2 regions of the Dorea sp. AM58-8 genome follow, and region 1 is predicted to be linked to the other one. Evidence: a T-box and tRNA genes for the amino acid it is inferred to sense, from the RefSeq annotation. Region 1 holds a T-box; the other holds one or more tRNA genes.
What was found. A T-box is a leader RNA that pairs with one kind of tRNA and senses whether it is charged. The one in region 1 lies ahead of DXA18_RS07505 (valine--tRNA ligase), so its partner is inferred to be a tRNA-Val.

Region 1 (11,483 bases):
TAGACGGTTCCGGACGTACGGACAGTGGCGTGCATGCACGTGGTCAGGTGGCCAGCGTGAAGCTGTCGAAGCTGTACGATGTGGAAGACCTGAAGGATGCATTGAATCGTTCATTGCCGGAAGATATACGTATCATCCGGGTGGAACTGGTGCGCAATGGATTCCACGCCAGAAAGAGTGCCAAGGGAAAGAAGTATGAATATTATATAGACTGCCGGGAAAAACCTGATGTATTTTCCCGGAAGTATTGTTACCATTATCCGGTCAAGCTGGATATTGAGGCAATGCGTGATGCGGCGGATTATCTGGTCGGAACGAAGGATTTTACAAGCTTTACAGATAACCGTGAGACGAGAGATACAATAAGAAGGATTTACAGTATCAAGGTAGTGCGGGCAGGAGATAAAGTGCGCATTACTTATTATGGATCGGGATTCATGTATCATATGGCAAGAATTCTTACCGGTACACTGATCGAAGTGGGGGCAGGTAAGAGAGAAGCGTCGAATCTTCCGCTTGTGCTGGAAGCAAAAGACAGAAGCATGGCGGGATTTCTTGCACCGGCCAGAGGACTTTTCCTCAGAAAAGTATATTACTAAAGACAGATGGAGGATGAGACATGAAGTTTGTTTCATGGAATGTAAATGGAATCCGTGCCTGCGTGAAAAAGGGATTTGTGGATGTATTTCAGGAACTGGATGCGGATGTATTCTGTATTCAGGAAAGCAAGCTGCAGGCGGGGCAGCTGGAGCTGGATATGCCGGGGTACCATCAGTACTGGAATTACGCTGTAAAGAAAGGGTATTCAGGAACAGCAATATTTACAAAAAAAGAACCGCTTAGTGTATCTTATGGCATTGGGATTGAGGAGCATGACCAGGAAGGCCGAGTGATCACACTGGAATTTGAAGATTATTATTTTATCACTGTGTATACGCCAAATTCACAGAGTGAGCTGGCGAGACTGGATTACCGTATGAGATGGGAAGAGGATTTTCTGGCGTATCTGAAGAAACTGGAAGAGACGAAGCCAGTGGTGTTCTGTGGAGATCTTAATGTCGCTCACAGAGAGATCGACCTCAAGAATCCGAAGACCAACCGTAAGAATGCAGGCTTTACCGATGAAGAACGTGGCAAGTTTGGCGAACTGTTGGATGCGGGATTTATCGATACATTTCGTTATTTCTATCCGGATGCAGAGGGCATCTATTCCTGGTGGTCATATCGGTTCAGTGCCAGAGCAAAAAATGCCGGATGGAGAATTGACTATTTTTGTGTATCCGAGGCATTAAAAGACAGACTGGTAGATGCGAAGATCCTGACAGATGTGATGGGTTCGGATCATTGTCCTGTCGTGCTGGAGATGAAGTGATATGAGAATAGAACGAGAACATACGGCAGCATTGATCGTAGATTTTCAGGAGAGACTGGTTCCTGTGATTGCAGACCATGAGGCATTGATGGAGCGCGTGCGGATTCTGCTTCGGGGCTTAAAAGCATTGGAGATTCCGATGACTGTAACACAGCAGTATACGAAGGGACTGGGGATGTCTGTGCCGGAGGTCTGGGAAGCATCTGGAGAGACAGAATATCTGGATAAGATTTCTTTCAGTGCACTGGAAGTGGCAGAGCCGAAGATTCATGATAAGAAGTATATTCTGGTGTGCGGAATGGAAGCACATTGTTGTGTATTGCAGACGGTGATCGATCTGGCGGGAGCAGGGTATGTGCCTGTACTTGTGACAGACTGCATTGGAAGCAGAAGAGAGAGTGACCGCGAGATGGCAATCCGCAGAGCAGAACAGGAAGGTGCTGTTCTTACGAGCAGTGAAGCGATATTATTTGAGTTATTAAAAGAAGCGGGAACGCCGCTCAGCAAAGAGATATTAAAGATTGTAAAGTAGTAGAGAAGAAGCATAAAAGAAAAGTAAGAGGGTATATCTAACGTTTGTTAGATATACCCTCCGTCTATTCCTATGACTTGTCCGGTCATGTATTCCGGACTGTTAATAATCTGCCATGCAAGATCTGCAACTTCATCTGGGTCAGCAAATCGTCCTGCCGGAATGTCTTCAGCAAGTGTAGCGCGTTCTTCAGAGGATAACTGATGATTCATCTCTGTATCAATAACACCGCATGCAAGTGCATTTATCGCAATATGGCTGGGAGCATACTCTTTTGCAAGTGCTTTGGTCAGTCCGTTCATGCCGGATTTGACAGCAGAGTAAGCAGCTTCACAGGAAGCACCGACAGTTCCCCACATGGAAGAGATATTCAGGATCCGTCCGGATTTGGCAGAGACCATATCTCTCAGTGCTTCGCGGGAGCAGTAGAATGCAGACGACAGATTGGAAGCTAGCAGACGATCCCATTCGTTATCAGTCATGTCGATCAGAAGTCCGATATGGCTGATACCGGCATTGTTGACCAGTACATCTAAGCCGGGACATATTTTATGAATTTCCTGAAACATCCGGCGCACCTGATCCGGATCACCTACATCACCGGTAGTTATAGTACAGCTTCCGCCGGGCATACTCAGGATTTTATTTTGTACTTCTTCAAGTTCATTCAGAGAAGTTCGGCAGTTTAAGAAAACATGATATCCTTCTCTGGCGAATTTTAAGGCGATGCTCCGCCCGATTCCGCGGGAAGCACCTGTTACTAGTATATATTTCTGATTCATAGAATTATTGCGCTCCAATCACAATGATGTAAGTATAGTATACCGTATCCAGAATGAAAATAAAAGCAATGAATAGTGAACATACGGAATGAGGGGGTTGACGACAGTAGAAAATTGCCGGATAATAAAAACAGAAATTATCAGAAACTATCAGAAGCGAATACAAGGAGAAGGTACAAAAGCATGATCGATAAGGCAATCGAATTTGCAACCAGGGCACACAGAGGACAATTTCGAAAGGGAACCAGACGACCTTACATCGTACATCCGATTGAAGTGGGAGATATCGTCTGCTCTATGACGACAGATGAAGAAGTCATCAGTGCAGCTTATCTTCACGATACCATAGAAGACTGCGAAGGTGTGACGGAAGAGGTCATTTCCAGAGAGTTTTCAGAACGGGTGGCTAAGCTGGTAGCGCAGGAGAGCGAGGACAAGTCCAAGACCTGGATCGAGCGTAAGAACCGAACAGTATGTCACATTAAGGAAGCTGATCCGGATGTACAGAAGATTGCGCTGGCAGATAAGTTGTCTAATATGAGAGACATTAACCGTGATTATCCGGTATATGGGGAAGAACTTTGGAATCGATTCCGAATGAAGGATAAGAGTATGATTGGCTGGTATTATAAAGGAGTGCGGGATGCGCTTCGCGATGTATTTGCCGGAGAGCCTGCTTATGAAGAATATTGCAGGTTGGTAGAAGCGAATTTTGGTAAATAGGGAGAGCCAGAGATGATTATAAGTGCTAGCAGACGGACAGATATTCCTGCCCTGTATCCGGAGTGGTTTATGAACCGACTGGTGGGAGGAGAAGTACTTGTTCCGAATCCGTACAACAGAAAAAAGGTCAGCAGGATTGAACTGTCCCCGGAGACGGTGGACTGTTTTGTGTTCTGGACGAAGAACCCTGAGCCGATGCTGCCTTATCTCAAGATGATCGATCTGCTTGGCTTCCCTTATTATTTTGAAATGACAATTACAGATTATGGCAAAGATCTGGAGCCGAATCTTCCGACTATGGAAGAGAGTATGGCTACGTTTCTTTTGCTGAGTGAAAGAATAGGAAGAGATCGGGTAGACTGGAGGTTTGACCCGATTATTTTAAATGATGTTTATACGCTGCAGTATCATACAGAGAAGTTTGAGATGATGTGTGAGTGGTTGCATAAATATACAGAAAGGTGTATTATCAGCTTTGTGGATCAATACAGAGGCTGTCCATTTGTGGAACCGGAACAGGAAGAAATCGTTCGGTTGGCAGAGAAACTGGGTGCTATTGCGAAAACATATAATCTTCCTATTTATACCTGTGCGGAAGCAGTAGATCTGATCCCGTATGGCATTTATCCGGGTGCATGTATTGACAGAGAGAAGGTCGAGAGGATCGCCGGATATTCTCTGGATGTGAAAAAGGATAAGGGACAGCGGAAAGTGTGCAAGTGCGTAGAGAGCATAGATATTGGCATGTATGACACCTGCATTCATGGGTGTGGCTATTGCTATGCCACGGGAAGTCTTGATAGCGCAGTTAAGAGGCACAGTATGCATGATCCGCAGTCACCGATCATGATCGGACATCTTCATGGGGATGAGACGATCGTAGACCGGAAGATGCATCTGCAGAGGGATAATCAGATGTCACTGTTTGATTTTATGTGATGTCAGCGCGGCTTTTACGCATGGTTTCTATAGCAGAAGCAAGTACAGTAGAATCTTTATAATGGAATGAGGAAATTATGGATAATTTAATATTTAGTTTGAACGCAACAATCCCGGTATTTCTGATGATGGTACTGGGATACTTTTTTAATAAAATTGGATGGATTGATGACGGATTTGCATCTAAGATGAATAAATTCGTCTTCCGTGTACCGCTTCCAGTATTGTTGTTTGGTGACCTGGCGACGGTGGATTTCTCTGAAGTATGGGATATGCGGTTTGTGTTATTTTGCTTTGTAGTAACAGTATGCAGTATTACGATTGCAGCGGCAGTATCTTGCTTATGGTCAGATCGCTCAATCAAAGGAGAATTTATTCAGGTATCTTACCGAAGCAGTGCGGCACTTCTTGGAATCGCATTTATCCAGAATATCTATGGCACAGCTGGTATGGCACCGCTGATGATCATCGGCAGTGTGCCATTGTATAATGTAATGGCAGTTCTGGTGCTGTCACTTTTTAAACCGGGACAGCAGGGATTAGACCGTGCAATGTGGAAACGGACATTGAAAGGTGTTGTAACGAATCCGATCATACTTGGCATTGTGACAGGTCTTGCGTGGTCAGCACTGCATCTGCCGATGCCGGCGATTCTGAATAAAGCAGTATCCAGCGTGGGCGGTATGGCTACACCGATGGGACTGATGGCGATGGGAGCAACATTCGATTTTGGTAAGGCACTCAGCAAAGTGAAGCCGACTGTCGTAGCGGCATTTATCAAACTGGTGGGATTCTGTGCAATATTCCTGCCGGTTGCAGTACAGATGGGATTCCGTGAGGAGAAGCTGGTGGCGATTCTGGTTATGCTTGGATCTGCAACGACCGTCTCAAGCTTTGTCATGGCGAAAAATATGGGACATGAAGGAGTGTTGTCGTCCGGTGTTATCATGCTGACGACACTGTGCAGTGCATTTACTCTGACGGGATGGCTGTATATTTTGAGAAGTATGGGACTGATCTGATTTCCTATATTAAGAGTTTATGAAGATTTTTTAAACTCCTTGACAAATCGACATCCAATGGCTATCATATTCAATAGTTTAGGCTCGACTTTGATTTATTTTCATGTGCGGGCAGTTGAAAGGCCAGGATGAAGAGGAGTATGTATCGGATGCACCGACAGAGAGGATGGTTCGTTGGCTGTGAGACCGTCCGGGAAGCGAGATACAGAAGGTAGCTTCGGAGCTGGATGGCTGAACAGTATCAGTAGGCTGTCCCGGAGTCGTTCCCGTTAAAGAATAAGATGAGCGTGCAGAAGGTTTTCTGCGTCATAAAGGTGGTACCGTGATGATTAAGTCACCCTTTATTTAATACATAAAGGGTGATTTTTATATTTTAAAATACCCTTACATGTGAAACAGTATAATGATCTATTGAAAGAGAAAAGGGAGAAAGAACATGAGTCAGAATCTTGAAACAACTTACAATCCGAAAGCGATTGAAGACAAGCTGTACAGCAAGTGGTGTGAAAAGAAGTATTTTCACGCAGAAGTAGACAGAAGCAAGAAGCCATTTACCATTGTTATGCCGCCGCCGAATATCACAGGTAAGCTGCATATGGGACATGCGTTGGATAACACGATGCAGGATATCTTGATCCGTTATAAGAGAATGCAGGGATATAATGCTTTGTGGGTACCGGGTACAGACCACGCTGCAATCTCAACTGAGGTTAAGGTTACCAATCAGCTGAAAGAAGAAGGTATCGATAAGAAGGAAATGGGACGTGAGAAGTTCCTGGAGAGAACCTGGCAGTGGAAAGAAGAGTACGGCGGAACGATCAAGGAGCAGCTTAAGAAACTTGGCGTATCCTGTGACTGGGACCGCGAGCGTTTTACCATGGACGAAGGATGCTCTAAGGCTGTTGAAGAAGTATTTATCAATCTTTATAAGAAGGGATACATTTATAAGGGATCCAGAATCATCAACTGGTGTCCGGTATGTAAGACTTCTCTGTCAGACGCAGAGGTTGAGCATGAGGAGCAGGATGGACATTTCTGGCATATCAAGTATCCGATCGTAGGAAGTGATGATTACCTTGAGATCGCTACTACCCGTCCGGAGACTATGCTTGGTGATACTGCGATCGCAGTACATCCGGATGATGAGCGCTATAAAGAGCTGGTAGGAAAGAATGTAATTCTGCCACTGGTTAACAAAGAGATTCCGATTGTAGCAGATTACTATGTAGATAAAGAATTTGGAACAGGTGCGGTTAAGATTACACCAGCACACGACCCTAACGATTTTGAGGTTGGTAAGCGTCACAATCTGCCAGAGATCAACATCATGAATGATGATGGTACGATCAATGAAAACGGCGGTAAATACGCAGGTATGGACCGTTACGAAGCGCGTAAGGTTATGGTAAAAGAACTGGAGGAGCAGGGACTTCTGGTTAAAGTGGTTCCACATTCTCATAATGTAGGTACACATGACCGCTGCCATACAACGGTTGAGCCACTGATCAAACAGCAGTGGTTCGTTAAGATGGATGAGCTTGCCAAGCCGGCGATCGAAGCGATCAAGAACGGCGACCTGAAGTTCGTACCAGAGCGTTTTGACAAGATTTATCTGCATTGGCTTGAGAACATTCGTGACTGGTGTATTTCAAGACAGATCTGGTGGGGACACCGTATTCCGGCATATTACTGTGACGAATGTGGCGAGATGGTAGTTGCTAAAGAGAAACCATCTGTATGCCCGAAATGCGGATGTACACACATGACACAGGATGAGGATACACTGGATACCTGGTTCTCATCAGCACTGTGGCCGTTCTCTACGCTGGGATGGCCGGAACAGACAGAAGATCTGGATTATTTCTATCCGACGGATGTACTGGTAACCGGATATGACATCATCTTCTTCTGGGTAATCCGTATGGTATTCTCCGGATATGCACACACTGGCAAGTCACCATTCCACACGGTACTGATCCATGGACTGGTACGTGATTCACAGGGACGTAAGATGAGTAAATCTCTGGGCAATGGTATCGATCCGCTGGATATTATCGATCAGTATGGTACAGATGCACTTCGTATGACATTGATCACAGGTAATGCGCCTGGTAATGACATGCGTTTCTATAATGAAAGAGTAGAGGCAAGCCGTAATTTTGCCAATAAGGTATGGAATGCGTCTCGTTTCATCCTTATGAATATGGATGGAAAGAATGTAACGAAGCCGGAAGCCTCTGAACTGATGCCGGCAGATCAGTGGATTCTGTCTGCATGCAATACACTGGTGAAGGACGTTACAGAGAACCTGGATAAATTCGAACTGGGTATTGCCCTTTCTAAGGTATACGATTTCGTATGGGATGAGTTCTGTGACTGGTACATTGAGATCGCCAAGTATCGTATGTATCATGCAGAGGAAGATCCAAAGGGAGCAAATGCTGCGTTGTGGACATTGCGTGAAGTACTGAAGACCTCCCTGAAGCTGTTGCATCCATACATTCCATTTGTAACAGAAGAGATTTACAGCAAGCTGGTTCCGGAAGAGGAATCACTGATGATGTCTGCATGGCCGGTATACGATGAAGCAGCAAGCTTCCCGGAGGCTGAAGACGTACTGAACCATTACAAAGAGATTGTAAGAGGCGTACGTAATGTACGTGCAGAAATGAATGTACCGAATTCACGCAAGGCTACGATTTATGTAGTATGCGAAAATGCAAAGCTGAGCCAGGGACTTATGAGTCTGAAAGATTCAGTGAAACTGATGGCAGCAGCCAATGACTTTGTGATCCAGACAGACAAGACCGGCATTGCAGATGATGCCGTATCTATTGTAGTTCCGGATGCAACCGTATATCTTCCGATGGAAGAACTGATTGACTTTGCACAGGAGATCGAACGTCTTGCTAAAGAAGAGACAAGACTTCAGAAAGAGATCGCACGTGCAAATGGCATGCTGAACAATGAGAAGTTTGTCAGCAAGGCACCGGAAGCAAAGGTACAGGAAGAGCGTGAGAAACTGGAAAAATATCAGCAGATGCTTGCTCAGGTACAGGAGCGTCTTGCCGGACTGAAAGAAAAAATGTAAGTAAGGTGATTGAATTGAAAAAGCTTCATTTTAAGCTACATCTGAAAAAACCAAAAAAGCCGGATATTAAGGGGACAATCTATAAGATCCGGCACCTGAAAAAAGAAGACATTATTGCCTGGAGAAAAGCGAAGAAAGAGCGCAGGGAGCGGATCTTGGAAGAGCGCAGGAACAGCGCATTTGCGAAAAAGATGAAGCCGGTTTATATGTGGATGAACCGACTGTCACTCCTGTGCCATGCACTGCTTGCATGTGTGATCAATCTGGTTATCGAAGCCATATCCAGACATTCTCTGTTTCAGGCATGGGATTATATGGTAAATTCACCACTGGTGTTCCTGTATAATGCATTCATGATATTTGCGACATTTTCAATCGTCTATCTGTTCCGACGACGGGTATTTGCCAGAATTATTGTAAGTGTATTGTGGCTGATCCTTGGTGTCTGCAACGGCTATATGCTGATCAAGCGTGTAACACCGTTTAATGCGCAGGACTTAAAGGTAGCGATGGACGCAGTTCAGTTGATCAATAACTACTTTGATCCATTTGAGCTGATTATGATCGCGGTTGGTATCGTGGCGGTTGTGGTATGGATCATATCCATGTGGCGCCGCGGCGGACAGTACACAGGTAAGCTTCGCAGATGGCTGGCAGTGATCGGTATCGGAGTCAGCTTCGGAGCATATCTGATCGTCAGCCAGATTGCACTGGATCAGCGTGTGGTATCTAACTATTTCGGAAATATTGCATTTGCTTATCAGGATTATGGTCTTCCATATTGTTTTATGGCCAGTGTGTTTAACACAGGCATTGATGAGCCGACAGGCTACAGTAAAGAGGAAATGGAGAGGATCAGCAATAACGGTGAGATTACAGTCAATGAGACCTCCCGTGCATCAGATGATCTGCCGAATATCATCTTCGTGCAGTTAGAGTCTTATTTTGATGTAGATGAGGCAGAATTTTTTACAACATCTGAGGATGCATGCCCGAATCTGCATGAGATGTATAAGAATTATTCGTCCGGATATTTCAAGGTGCCATCCGTAGGCGCCGGAACCGCGAATACCGAGTTTGAGGTTATGACCGGTATGAATATGCGTTTCTTCGGACCGGGAGAATATCCATTTAAGACTTATCTGAAAGAAAAGACTGCGGAAAGTGCGGCAACAGCACTGGGCGCATTGGGATATGGAACTCATGGATTGCATAATAACGGTGGTAACTTCTATAGCCGTGCCCGTGTATACAACAATGCCGGATATGATACATTTACCAGTAAGGAATTTATGAATATCCTGCAGACCACACCGAATGGATGGGCGAAAGATGAAGTGCTGATTCAGCACATGATGGAAGCAATGGACACTACCGAGCAGCAGGATTTCCTGATGACCATCAGCGTACAGGGACATGGTGATTATCCGGAAGAGCAGGTCATCGAAGACCCGAAGATTAAGGTTGAGGGAATCGAGAACGAGGCACTGAAGAATAAATGGGAATACTATGTGAATCAGGTCTATGAGATGGATAAGTTTGCAGGGGATCTGGTAAAAGCAGTGGAAGACCGTGGCGAACCGACAGTGATCGTATTCTATGGAGACCATCTGCCGACCATGGGACTGCAGGCAGAAGACTTAAAGAGCCGTTACCTGTACAACACCAATTACGTAATCTGGGATAACATTGGTCTGGAGCAGCAGGATAAGAACATTCCTGCATATCAGATCATGTCAGAGGTATTTGAACGTCTGGGTATCCATTCCGGAACGATCTTTAACTACCATCAGGAACGGAAAGGTACAAAGAATTATCTGTCCGACCTGGAACTCCTGCAGTACGATATTCTGTACGGCAAGCAGTATGTCTATAATGGTAATCCGCCAATCACGGAAGGACATATGCAGATGGGCGTGAAGGATGTAACATTGTCTGAGATCGTACCGCATCTGGAGACCGGATACAGTTTGTATGGTGAGAACTTTACCAAGAGCAGTAAGGTCTATGTCAATGGTGAGAAGCAGAAGAGTACATTCCTGAACAATACACGAATTGAACTGCCGGATACTTCTGATCTGCAGTATGGCGACATTATCACGGTGAGTCAGGTGGGATCAAGCAATACGGTATTCCGTACATCCAATGAGTATGTATATCAGAATGGGCAGTTGATTGAAAAGCCGGATACCGGAAGCGGCATCGAAGGCAAATCATGGCTTGAGACAACGAAAGAACAAGGGGATTAACATGACGTATCAGGAAGCAGTCGATTATATAGAGGAGATTCCGAAATTTACAAAAAAACATACACTGGATCATACCCGTGAGTTTTTACGAGGACTTGGTAATCCGGAAAAGGATCAGAAGATTATCCATGTGGCGGGAACCAATGGCAAAGGATCTGTATGTGCCTATCTGCGTGCCATGCTGGAAGCAGATGGGAAGACGACAGGATTTTTTACTTCTCCTCATTTGGTGAAGATCAATGAGCGGATCTGTCTGAACGGACAACCGGTCAGTGACGAAGAATTCCTGAGAGCATTTGAAAAAGTTAAGACAACAGTAGACGAGATGAGCGGAGCTGGCTTCGCTCATCCGTCCTATTTTGAATTCCTGTTTGGAATGGGAATGGTGGTATTTGCTGAAAAACATCCGGATTATACAATCCTTGAGACAGGACTGGGAGGAAGACTGGATGCGACCAATGCGGTGGGGAAGCCACTGATGACGGTCATTACATCGATCAGTCTCGACCATACAAAATATCTTGGCAGTACCATATCAGAGATTGCGGCAGAAAAAGCAGGGATCATCAAACAGAATGTGCCGTTAGTGTTTGACGGAAGCAGTCCGGAAGCATCAGAAGTGATTCGCAGACAGGCGGAGACAAAAGGCGCAGAATGTAGAGAAATCACGAAACATGCGTTCAAAATCCAGGAAATCACAGACAAACGTATTGCTTTTTCAAGGGTAAATGCTTATGATGATAATATCGTCTGGAGGCTTTCTAATTCTGGGA
Region 2 (11,483 bases), on a different contig from region 1:
TTTCTGCAGTGATTATGATGTTTTTACTGATAGGTGTACTTTTGCTGACCAGTTTTCAAGTGGCAATCTATGGTGATAGTCAGTACAGATTCTATGAAAGAGAATATAAGAAGTATCAGGTGGCAGACAGTCTGAATATGACGATGGATAACATTATGGATGTGACAGACCAGATGATGGCATATCTGATCGGAAATAAGGCAGAACTTTCGGTAATTACAGATGTAGATGGTGAAACACAGGATTTCTTCAATGAACAGGACAGGTTTCATATGGGAGAAGTAAAGAATCTGTTTCTTGGAGGACTTAAGATACGTAATATTATGCTGGTGGCAGTACTGCTGATCTTGATACTGCTGGCGGCACGGAAAGCAGATATGATAAAGCTGCTTCCAAGGGCGTATTTTGTGACACTTGGCATTACTGGTGTGATAACAATAGTGTTAGGAGGACTGTTTGCTTCAGATTTTGATAAATATTTTCGCATTTTTCATGAGATATTTTTTGATAATGATCAATGGATGTTTGACCCGGCGACAGACTATATGATCCGTATGCTTCCGGAGGGATTCTTTTATGATTTCGTATTCCGGATCGGAGGATTTTTTGTAGGAAGTCTGGCAGTATTAGGGGTTGTATCTGCAGTTTGCATCTTCATGGAGAAACATAAAAAGAAAAATTAAGTGATTAGATAGACTTATAAAAGAGTTAAGTTATATTAATTTCATTAATAACATCAGGCGTGGTATGATAAGACATAGATAAGAAGGCGTCCGGCCTTACAGCAACATTTAGTAGAGAAGAACCATATGGAGGAAGTTTTATGAGTAATGTAAAACGGGTGTTTGTTGAAAAAAAGGGAGAATACGCAGTTCAGGCAAAGGGTCTGTTACATGAGATTAAGGGCTATCTTGGAATTAAGGATGTAGAAAGTGTAAGAGTCCTGATTCGCTATGACGTAGAGAACCTGTCTGATGAGACGTTTGAGAAGGCATGCAGAGGTATTTTTGCTGAGATGCCGGTAGATATTTTATGGAAAGAGAGTGTTCCGGTCATGCAGGGAGACAGTGTGTTTTCTGTAGAGTTCCTTCCGGGACAGTTTGACCAGAGAGCTGATTCGGCAGAGCAGTGTGTGCAGTTTATTAAGGAGGATGAGAAGCCGGTTATCCGTACAGCTACGACTTATATTATTCATGGAAAAGGCGATAACTGTATTTCAGCAGAAGAGTTAGAGGCAATCAAGAATCACTGCATTAATCCGGTAGATTCCAGAGAAGCAGAAGAAGAGAAGCCGGAGACGTTGATCACAAAGTTTGATGAGCCGGAGGATGTAAAGGTATTTGATGGATTCCAGACGATGGATGAAGAACATCTGAAAGCATTATATGATTCACTGGGACTTGCAATGACATTCCGTGACTTCTGCCATATTCAGAATTATTTTGCAGGAGAAGAGCACAGAGATCCGACGATGACAGAGATCCGGGTACTGGATACATACTGGTCAGATCACTGTCGTCATACAACATTCTCTACAGAATTGAAGGATGTAACTTTTGGTGATGGTGATTACAGAGAGCCGATTGAAGGTGCATATAAGCAGTATCTTGCTGATCACAGTGAGATCTTTAAGGGAAGAGAAGATAAGTTTGTCTGCCTGATGGATCTTGCACTGATGGCAATGAGAAAGTTGAAAAAAGAAGGAAAGTTACAGGATCAGGAAGAGTCTGACGAGATCAATGCCTGCAGTATTGTAGTACCTGTAACTGTTGATGGTGTAGAAGAAGAGTGGCTGGTGAATTTCAAGAATGAGACGCACAACCATCCGACAGAGATCGAGCCATTTGGTGGTGCTGCTACCTGTCTGGGAGGTGCAATCCGTGATCCGTTGTCAGGACGTACCTATGTATATCAGGCTATGCGTGTGACTGGTGCAGCGGATCCGACAGTATCTGTAAAAGAGACGATTAAGGGTAAGCTTCCGCAGAAGAAACTGGTACGTGAAGCAGCTCATGGATATAGCTCATACGGTAACCAGATCGGACTGGCAACCGGAGCAGTAAAAGAGATTTATCATCCGAATTATGTGGCTAAACGTATGGAAATCGGAGCAGTTATGGGAGCAGCACCGAGACGTGCGGTTATCCGTGAGACTTCAGATCCGGGAGATATCATCATTCTTCTTGGTGGACGTACCGGGCGTGACGGCTGTGGTGGAGCTACCGGTTCTTCTAAGGTACACACAGAAGAGTCTATCGAGACCTGCGGTGCTGAGGTACAGAAAGGTAATGCACCTACAGAGCGTAAGATTCAGAGACTGTTCCGTAGAGAAGAAGTCAGCAGTCTGATTAAAAAATGTAATGACTTTGGAGCAGGTGGCGTGTCTGTAGCAATCGGTGAACTTGCAGATGGTCTGCAGATTGATCTGGACAAGGTGCCTAAGAAATACGCAGGACTTGATGGTACTGAGATTGCAATTTCCGAATCTCAGGAGCGTATGGCAGTTGTCGTAGATCCAAAAGATGTAGATGAATTTATGGGATATGCCAGCGAAGAGAATCTGGAAGCTACTAAGGTGGCGGTTGTAACAGAAGATCCAAGACTGGTGCTTAATTGGAGAGGCAAGGATATCGTGAATCTGTCCCGTGCATTTCTGGATACCAACGGAGCACATCAGGAGACTATGGTAGCAGTAGATATTCCGAACCGTGCAGATACAATTCTCACAGATGAAGTGGAAGTGACAGATGTAAAGGAGAAATGGCTGGAGACATTAAAAGACCTGAACGTATGCTCACAGAAGGGTCTGGTAGAGATGTTCGACGGTTCCATTGGTTCTGGTTCTGTATTCATGCCTCATGGCGGCAAATATCAGCTGACAGAGACACAGGCAATGGTCGCGAAGCTTCCAGTACTGAAGGGCGACTGTGATACTGTAACGATGATGAGCTATGGATTTGATCCATATCTGTCGAGCTGGAGCCCGTTCCATGGTGCAATCTATGCAGTGACAGAGTCTGTAGCTAAGATTGTGGCAGCAGGTGGAGATTATAAGAAGATTCGTTTTACTTTCCAGGAGTACTTCCGTCGTATGACAGAAGACCCGCACAGATGGAGCCAGCCGTTTGCAGCACTGCTTGGCGCATATGATGCACAGCTTGGATTTGGACTTCCGTCTATCGGAGGTAAAGACAGTATGTCAGGTACATTTGAGGATATTGATGTACCGCCGACACTGGTATCATTTGCAGTAGATGTGGCAAAAGAAAAAGATATTATTACTCCGGAACTTAAGAAAGCGGGAAGCAAGCTGATCTGGATCAAGACTCCAAAGGCAGAGTATGATCTTCCGGATTATGAGAAACTGATGGCAGTTTACGAGAAGTTCTCGGAGGGAGTGCATACAGGTAAGGTATTATCTGCATATGTATTGGATCGTCACGGTGTAGTTCCGGCAGTTAGCAAGATGGCATTTGGTAATAGCATGGGTGTGAAGCTGTCTGACGAGATTCCGGCAGGTCAGTTATTTGCACCGGCATTTACAGATATCGTGGCTGAGGTGGAAGCTGATAAGATTGATGAACTTGGATTTGAATATGTTGAGATCGGTGAAGTGACTGCAGAGCCGAACTTTGTATATGGTAATACCATAATCACAATGAAAGAAGCAGTAGACGCATGGAAAGAGACTCTGGAAAGAGTATTTAAGACCGTATCCGGAGAAGAGACAGGAAGTGCAGTTCCGGAAGTGGGAGAAGAGAAGTCTTCTGATGGCAAACTTGGAGAAGATGGGCTGTTCCGTGCATCTAAGGTATATGTATGCGAGCATAAGATCGCACAGCCGACAGTATTCATCCCGGTATTCCCTGGAACCAACTGCGAATATGACAGTGCCAAGGCATTTGAGCGCGCCGGAGCAAAGGTGATCACCAAGGTATTCCGCAATATGGATGCGTCAGATATCCGTGATTCGGTAGAAGTATTTGAAAAAGCAATCAGTCAGTCGCAGATCATCATGTTCCCGGGCGGATTCAGTGCAGGTGATGAGCCAGATGGATCAGCCAAATTCTTTGCAACTGCATTCCAGAACGCAAAACTGAAAGAGGCAGTGCAGAAGCTTTTGAATGAGAGAGATGGTCTGGCACTTGGTATCTGTAATGGATTCCAGGCACTGATCAAGCTTGGTCTTGTACCAAACGGAGATATCGTAGGACAGGATGAGAATGCACCGACACTGACATACAATACGATTGGACGCCATATTTCCAAGATGATATATACCAAAGTGGTTACAAATAAATCTCCATGGCTTCAGAAAGCAGAGCTTGGCGGAGTATATACCAATCCTGCATCTCATGGAGAGGGACGTTTTGTCGCTAACAAAGAATGGCTTGCCAAACTCTTTGCAAATGGACAGGTAGCAACCCAGTATTGTGACCCAGAGGGTAATATTACTATGGATGAAGAGTGGAATGTTAATGGATCTTACTGCGCGATCGAGGGAATCACAAGCCCGGACGGAAGAGTGCTTGGTAAGATGGCGCATTCCGAGAGACGAGGACGTTCTGTAGCAATTAATATCTATGGTGAGCAGGATATGAAAGTATTTGAATCAGGTGTAGAGTATTTTAAATAAGTTGATTGAAATGTGTGGCAGCCCTCTGGGAAGTATATCCCGGAGGGCTGTCTGTGCGTTGATGCAAAAAATGTGGCAGATTCGAAAATAAAGCATTTATAGTTTATAGATGGTATGCGAGAATAAATAGTATAAAATAGGGACAAAAGAATTGATTATTTTTGTCTTTTTTGCAGGAAAACGGAGATTGGATTGCAAAAAAAACAAAAAACAGCAAAAAAACCTCTTGTTTTTTGATGGTTCGTAATATAATATGATATGAGAAAAATATATGCAATTAGGAGGACAAAAGAATGTCATACGTTGATGAGGTTATTGCAAAAGTTATTGAAAAGAACCCGGCACAGCCAGAGTTCCATCAGGCAGTAAAAGAAGTGTTGGAGTCACTGAAGCCAATCGTTGATGCTAACGAAGAGAAATATCGTAAAGAGGCTCTTCTCGAAAGACTTGTTGAGCCAGAGAGACAGATTCTGTTCCGTGTACCTTGGGTAGATGATAACGGACAGGTTCAGGTCAACAAGGGATTCCGTGTACAGTTTAACAGTGCAATTGGCCCATACAAGGGAGGAATCAGACTTCATCCATCAGTAAACATCGGTATTATCAAGTTCCTTGGATTCGAGCAGATTTTCAAGAACTCCCTGACAGGACTTCCGATCGGCGGAGGTAAAGGTGGTTCAGATTTCGATCCTAAGGGCAAATCTGACAGAGAGATTATGGCATTCTGCCAGAGCTTCATGACAGAGCTTTGCAAGCATATTGGAGCTGATACAGACGTACCTGCAGGAGATATCGGAACAGGTGCAAGAGAGATCGGATATATGTTCGGACAGTACAAGAGAATCCGTAACGTATACGAAGGAGTTTTGACAGGAAAAGGACTTACATACGGTGGTTCACTTGCAAGAACAGAAGCTACAGGATATGGACTTCTGTATCTGACAGAAGAACTTCTGAAAGTTAATGGTGATGATATTGCAGGCAAGACGGTTGTTGTATCTGGTGCTGGTAATGTAGCTACATACGCTATTGAAAAAGCACAGCAGCTTGGTGCTAAGGTTGTTACATGTAGTGATTCTACAGGTTGGGTATATGATCCGGACGGAATTGATGTGGCAGCACTGAAAGAGATCAAAGAAGTAAAACGTGCAAGACTGACAGAATATAAGAATTACCGTCCGAATTCAGAATATCATGAAGGACGTGGCGTATGGTCTGTTAAGTGTGATGTCGCACTTCCATGTGCTACACAGAACGAACTTCACATTGAAGATGCTAAACAGCTTGTTGCTAACGGATGCAAGATGGTTGCAGAAGGTGCTAATATGCCTACTACAATGGAAGCTACAGAGTACCTGCAGGAGAACGGAGTTATTTTCGCACCTGGTAAAGCAGCTAATGCCGGCGGTGTTGCAACATCTGCACTGGAAATGTCTCAGAACAGCGAGCGCTTGAGCTGGACATTCGAAGAAGTAGATGCTAAGCTTCAGGGAATCATGGTAAATATCTGCCACAACATGGTAGATGCTGCTGAGAGATACGGACACAAGGGCAACTACGTAGTAGGTGCTAACATTGCCGGATTTGAGAAAGTAGCAAATGCAATGCTGGCTCAGGGAATCTGCTAATTTCGATTTAGAATCACAGATTGTAATCTGATATAGAATGATGGGATGCCATAACATATAATGTGTTGTGGCATCCTTTTTCATTTTATGCTATAGTTAATTCAAGATTTTAGGATGCATGAATGAGTAAAAGGAGGCTTTTATGAAGGTATTAGTATGTAATGCGGGAAGTACCTCGCTGAAGTTTAAATTATTTGATATGCCGGAAGAGCGTGTGCTTGCAACAGGCAAGATTGAACGTGTGGGAAGTGAAGATAATGCAATCTTTCATTATCAGGACGCGGAAGAATATGCGGTGAAGTTAGAAAAGCAGTGCATTCCTACATATACAGACGGTATTCAGAAGTTCCTGGACTGTCTGTTGGATCCGGAGCACAGAGTATTAAATTCTCTGGACGAGTTGGAGAGAGTAGGATTTAAGACGGTGCTGTCGAAGGATCATTATGGAGTGCATGAGCTTACGCCAGACGTGCTGCAGGGCATGGAGGATTATATGGTGATTGCTCCGGCACATAATACACCTTATCTGAGTGCAATCCGTCAGTTTCAGAAGCTGACACCGGATGCGAAGCTTGTTGGCGTGTTTGAGACGGCATTTCATAGAACCATTCCGGCAGAACGTTATATGTATGGTATTCCTTATGAGTGGTATGAGAAATACGGTATCCGCAGACTCGGCTATCACGGGGCATCCCATGAATATATCTCTGATACAGTGGCAGAAAAATACGGATCTACAGGAAAAACCATTTCCTGTCATTTAGGTGGAAGCTGTTCTTTGTGTGCGATTGATGATGGCAGGAGCGTAGACACCAGCTTTGGAATCTCGCTGCAGGTAGGAATCAATAATTCTAACCGTTGCGGAGACATTGATCCATTTATTATTCCATTCTTACAGAAAGAAGGCATGGATCTGGATGATGTATTATACGGATTAACCAAGAACGGAGGACTGCAGGGTATCTCCGGTGTGAGCAACGATCTGCGTCTGGTAGAAGAGGCTGCGGCAGAAGGCAATGAGAGGGCAAAGCTTGCTGTTGATATATTCTGTAACGATATTGTGCGTTATATTGGCATGTACTATGCAGAGCTTGGCGGACTGGATCACCTGGTGTTTACAGCAGGTATCGGCGAGCATAATGCAACTATCCGATCTAAGGTGTGTGGCAAGCTTGCACACATGGGGATCTGGATTGATGAAGAGAAGAATCAGGCGATCGGTAACGAGGCGGCATGTATTTCTAAAGATGATTCTCCGGTGACAATAGAAGTGATTCCGGCTAATGAAGAACTGGGCGTGGCACGGAAAACATATGCCTTATAATTGCGTGAAAAGTATATAAAAATATTTTTTAAAAAAAATTTCAAAAAAGGTGTTGACATTTGCCTTAAAATAATTGTATAATAGCGAAGCAGGTTGAGGGAAACAACTTAACCTGCTGAACGAAAGGGATCTTAGCTCAGCTGGGAGAGCATCTGCCTTACAAGCAGAGGGTCACAGGTTCGAGCCCTGTAGGTCCCATTACAGCAACAAGCTGTGAGCAGTTCGATAAGAACTGAATATAGAGTATGGCGGGATAGCTCAGTTGGCTAGAGCACACGGTTCATACCCGTGGTGTCGCTGGTTCAAATCCAGTTCCCGCTACTGAAAAGAAGTTCGCGAATGTGAGCTTCTTTTTTTGTGCAATAAGCCTCCGTGTAGAAAACTTTTTTTGAAAAAGCAGAATACATATGCTATCCTTTAGGAGAACCCTGCCTGCGTATACAGCAGACAGAAACTACGAAAAATATCCAGGGAGGATGATATATATGAGAATAGGTATGGGATATGATGTCCATAAATTAGTAGAAGGAAGAGACCTGATCCTTGGCGGTGAGAAGATACCGTATGAAAAGGGACTTCTTGGTCATTCAGATGCCGATGTGCTGATCCATGCGATTATGGATGCGCTGCTTGGAGCAGCGGCACTGGGGGATATCGGGAAGCATTTCCCGGATACAGACCCGGCATATAAAGGAATCTCCAGCGTGAAGCTGTTACAGCATGTAAGAGGGCTTCTGGAAGAGCATCTCTACGTAATCGGCAATATTGATGCTACGATCATTGCGCAGCGACCAAAGATGGCACCGCATATTGAGGCAATGCGGAAAAATATTGCAGAAGCACTTGGAATTGAAGTAGACCAGATCAATATTAAGGCAACAACCGAAGAAGGGCTCGGTTTCACCGGAACTGGGGAAGGGATATCCTCCCAGGCGATTGCAGCACTGGAAAGCATCCGAGATTACAGCTATGCGGTAGATACTGGTGCAGAAAGCGGATGCCAGGGATGTGGCGGATGCCCGAAAGGAGCAAAATAGATGAAAGTTAGACATTTGGAGCAGACAGAGCATGGACTTACTAGACCGTTGTATGAAGAAGTGTTCAGTGAGGACAGTAAGCGCTTCGTAGATTATTATTATACCGAGAAAACGAAAGATAATCAGATTTATGTGGCAGAAGAGGATGGAGGAATCCAGGCAATGCTGCATCTGAATCCGTATGAACTGAATGTAAATGGCATGAAAAAGAAGGCAAATTATATCGTGGCGGTTGCGACCAGAGAGTCATATCGGGGACGTGGCTTTATGAAAGCACTGCTAGAGACGGCGTTGAAGGATATGTATCGGGAAGGTGAGAGTTTTACCTATCTGATGCCAGCGGCAGAAGCAATCTATACGCCGTATGGATTTCGTACAGTGTATGAGCAACAGTTGGAGTATTGTCCAATTGGAGAACGAGGAGAAGTACAGCTGGAAAATGGCATCACCTGTCAGGTGCGTCCGGTGGCAAATCAGGATATTCCGATGCTTGTGAATGCGGAAAATGCAGCGTTGGAAGCAGAAGGATATCAGGTATATACGCTGAAAAGCGAAATGTATTACGAGCGGCTGATGAAAGAATATGCCAGTGAGGATGCAAAGCTGATGCTGTATTATCTGAATGGACATCTAGTGGGAAACTGTCCGTATGTGCCGGAGCAGGAAGAGGAAGAAGCACCGAAGATTATGATCCGTATTACGGATGCTAAACGGATGCTGTCGTCCGTGAGTCTGCGTGAACTTACCGCGGTGTGCTTTCAGATTACGGATCCGATCATTGAAGAGAATAACCGTACGGTGGTAGTGACCGGTACGGAACATTCTGGCGTAATGCTGATGGACGGTAAAGAAGAGAACAGCGAGGGTACAGTGACGGTGGAAGCGCTGGGTGAATTATTGTTTGGAGTAAAGACAGTAAAAGAAATATGTCTGGAAGAAGGAGTCTCCATGTCGGATCGGATGAAGGAAGAAATGAAGAAGATTATACCATTGTCTAAGATTCGTCTGGACGAAGAGGTGTAGCAGAAAACAGAAGCGTGCGGAAATATTCTTTAGAAAATCTTTGGAAATTCCGAACGCTTCTTTTAAGAATGAATCCCTATACTAAAGGCGTAGATGAAACAGGAGGCTGAATTGGAATGAGTGGAATATATAATCATGTATTGATTGTGGAGGATGACAAGGAAATACGGGAAGGAATTGAGATTTATCTGAAAAGCCAGGGTTATCAGGTATATCAGGCGACGGACGGCGTGGAAGGACTGGAAGTGATTGACCAGGAAGAGATTCATCTGGCGATCGTAGATATCATGATGCCGAGGATGGATGGAATCACCATGACGGCAAAGCTGCGGGAAAAATATGACTTTCCGGTTATCTTTCTTTCTGCCAAGTCAGAAGAAGTAGATAAGATCCTGGGACTGAACATGGGAGCCGATGACTATGTGACGAAGCCATTTACCCCAATGGAACTGCTCGCCAGGGTGAACTCCCAGCTCCGCAGGTACAGCAGATTTATGGAACGACTCGGTGCAAAAGAACAGCAGGAGCATGTGTATACGGTAGGAGGTCTGGAACTTAATGAGGACACCGTGGAAGTAACGGTGGATGGCGAATCGGTGAAAATGACTCCCATCGAGTATAAGATTCTGCTGCTGTTGATGAAGAATCCGGGAAGAGTGTTTTCGGCAGATGAGATCTATGAGCGTGTCTGGAATGAAAGAGCGATCAATACGGATACAATCATGGTTCATGTCCGCAATATCCGGGAGAAGATTGAGATCAATCCAAGAGAGCCTAAATATTTGAAGGTGGTGTGGGGAGTTGGATACAAAATTGAAAAACAGGCATAAATTATTTGTGGTAATATGGGTGCTTTTTGTACTTTGCCTCAGTGTTAATCTCGATAACATGTATATGACTACGTCAGAGGCGGCAAACGATGTGGCGGCAGAAATGGTAGTAATGGCAGTGGCTGCGTGGATATTTCCGATGTTCCGATTTTTTGAGACGGGCAATGAAAAAATATTTTATGCGCCTCTTGAATTGGTAATCCTTGTTGGATCCATTGCTGTGGGAACCGGCGTGTTCGGAGGACTTCCATGGCTGATGATGCGGGAGGATGGAACTGGAAAAATGCTGTGGGGCATGGCTGTTATCGCAGCCGCTTACTGGTGTTCTGGCTGTGTACGTCAGGTTTATGTGATGGGAGTTTCGGCTTATGTGAAAGAACGGGTGCTTCTGGTGCGCTATGGGAAACAGATTCCGGGATGGTGCAGTAAGGCAATAAAAAAAGCACAAAAAGGGATAGAGAAAGTATATTGTTCCTTTGATAATATTGATTTCACCGACCGGAATAATAAAACAATATTGAAAATCGTGCTGATCAATGCGCTGATTCTGACGGTAATTACCGTATTGTGGTTCTATGGAATCGTAGCAGTTGTGATTTATTCAATCATATTATTCTTCATTTTGCGTAAGTATTTTAACGATCTGAAGGATAAATATGCATTGCTGTTAAATGCGACCAATCAGATGGCAGAAGGTAACCTGAATGTAGAAGTGACCGATGATCTGGGTGTGTTTAATCCATTTAAGAAAGAACTGGAGAAAATTCAGGATGGTTACCAGAAAGCGGTAGACAAAGAGGTGAAAAGCCAGAAGATGAAGACGGAACTGATCACGAATATGTCGCATGATCTCAAGACTCCGCTGACCGCGATTATTACTTATGTGGATCTTCTGAAACTGGAAAAGGATGAGGAGAAGCGGAAAGAGTATATCCAGATACTGGAAAAGAAATCTCTGCGCCTGAAGGTGCTGATCGAGGATCTGTTCGAGATCAGTAAAGCAAC

Region 2: it encodes a tRNA-Val, which carries the amino acid that the T-box ahead of DXA18_RS07505 (valine--tRNA ligase) is inferred to sense. The anticodon was not compared.

Annotation. Positions count from the first base shown of each region.
Region 1 is NZ_QSDM01000008.1:10,515-21,997, forward strand. Features, by position in the region: gene truA (tRNA pseudouridine(38-40) synthase TruA) at 1-599, shown strand, start outside; gene DXA18_RS07475 (exodeoxyribonuclease III) at 620-1,372, shown strand; gene DXA18_RS07480 (isochorismatase family protein) at 1,374-1,904, shown strand; gene ymfI (elongation factor P 5-aminopentanone reductase) at 1,952-2,686, opposite strand; gene DXA18_RS07490 (HD domain-containing protein) at 2,870-3,409, shown strand; gene DXA18_RS07495 (DUF1848 domain-containing protein) at 3,422-4,348, shown strand; gene DXA18_RS07500 (AEC family transporter) at 4,426-5,370, shown strand; T-box leader at 5,487-5,715, shown strand; gene DXA18_RS07505 (valine--tRNA ligase) at 5,807-8,461, shown strand; gene DXA18_RS07510 (LTA synthase family protein) at 8,476-10,710, shown strand; gene DXA18_RS07515 (bifunctional folylpolyglutamate synthase/dihydrofolate synthase) at 10,712-11,483, shown strand, end outside.
Region 2 is NZ_QSDM01000017.1:27,136-38,618, forward strand. Features, by position in the region: gene DXA18_RS11880 (TIGR01906 family membrane protein) at 1-683, shown strand, start outside; gene DXA18_RS11885 (phosphoribosylformylglycinamidine synthase) at 824-4,636, shown strand; gene gdhA (NADP-specific glutamate dehydrogenase) at 4,930-6,264, shown strand; gene DXA18_RS11895 (acetate/propionate family kinase) at 6,407-7,588, shown strand; tRNA gene DXA18_RS11900 (tRNA-Val) at 7,714-7,786, shown strand; tRNA gene DXA18_RS11905 (tRNA-Met) at 7,836-7,909, shown strand; gene ispF (2-C-methyl-D-erythritol 2,4-cyclodiphosphate synthase) at 8,074-8,625, shown strand; gene DXA18_RS11915 (GNAT family N-acetyltransferase) at 8,626-9,648, shown strand; gene DXA18_RS11920 (response regulator transcription factor) at 9,765-10,478, shown strand; gene DXA18_RS11925 (sensor histidine kinase) at 10,450-11,483, shown strand, end outside.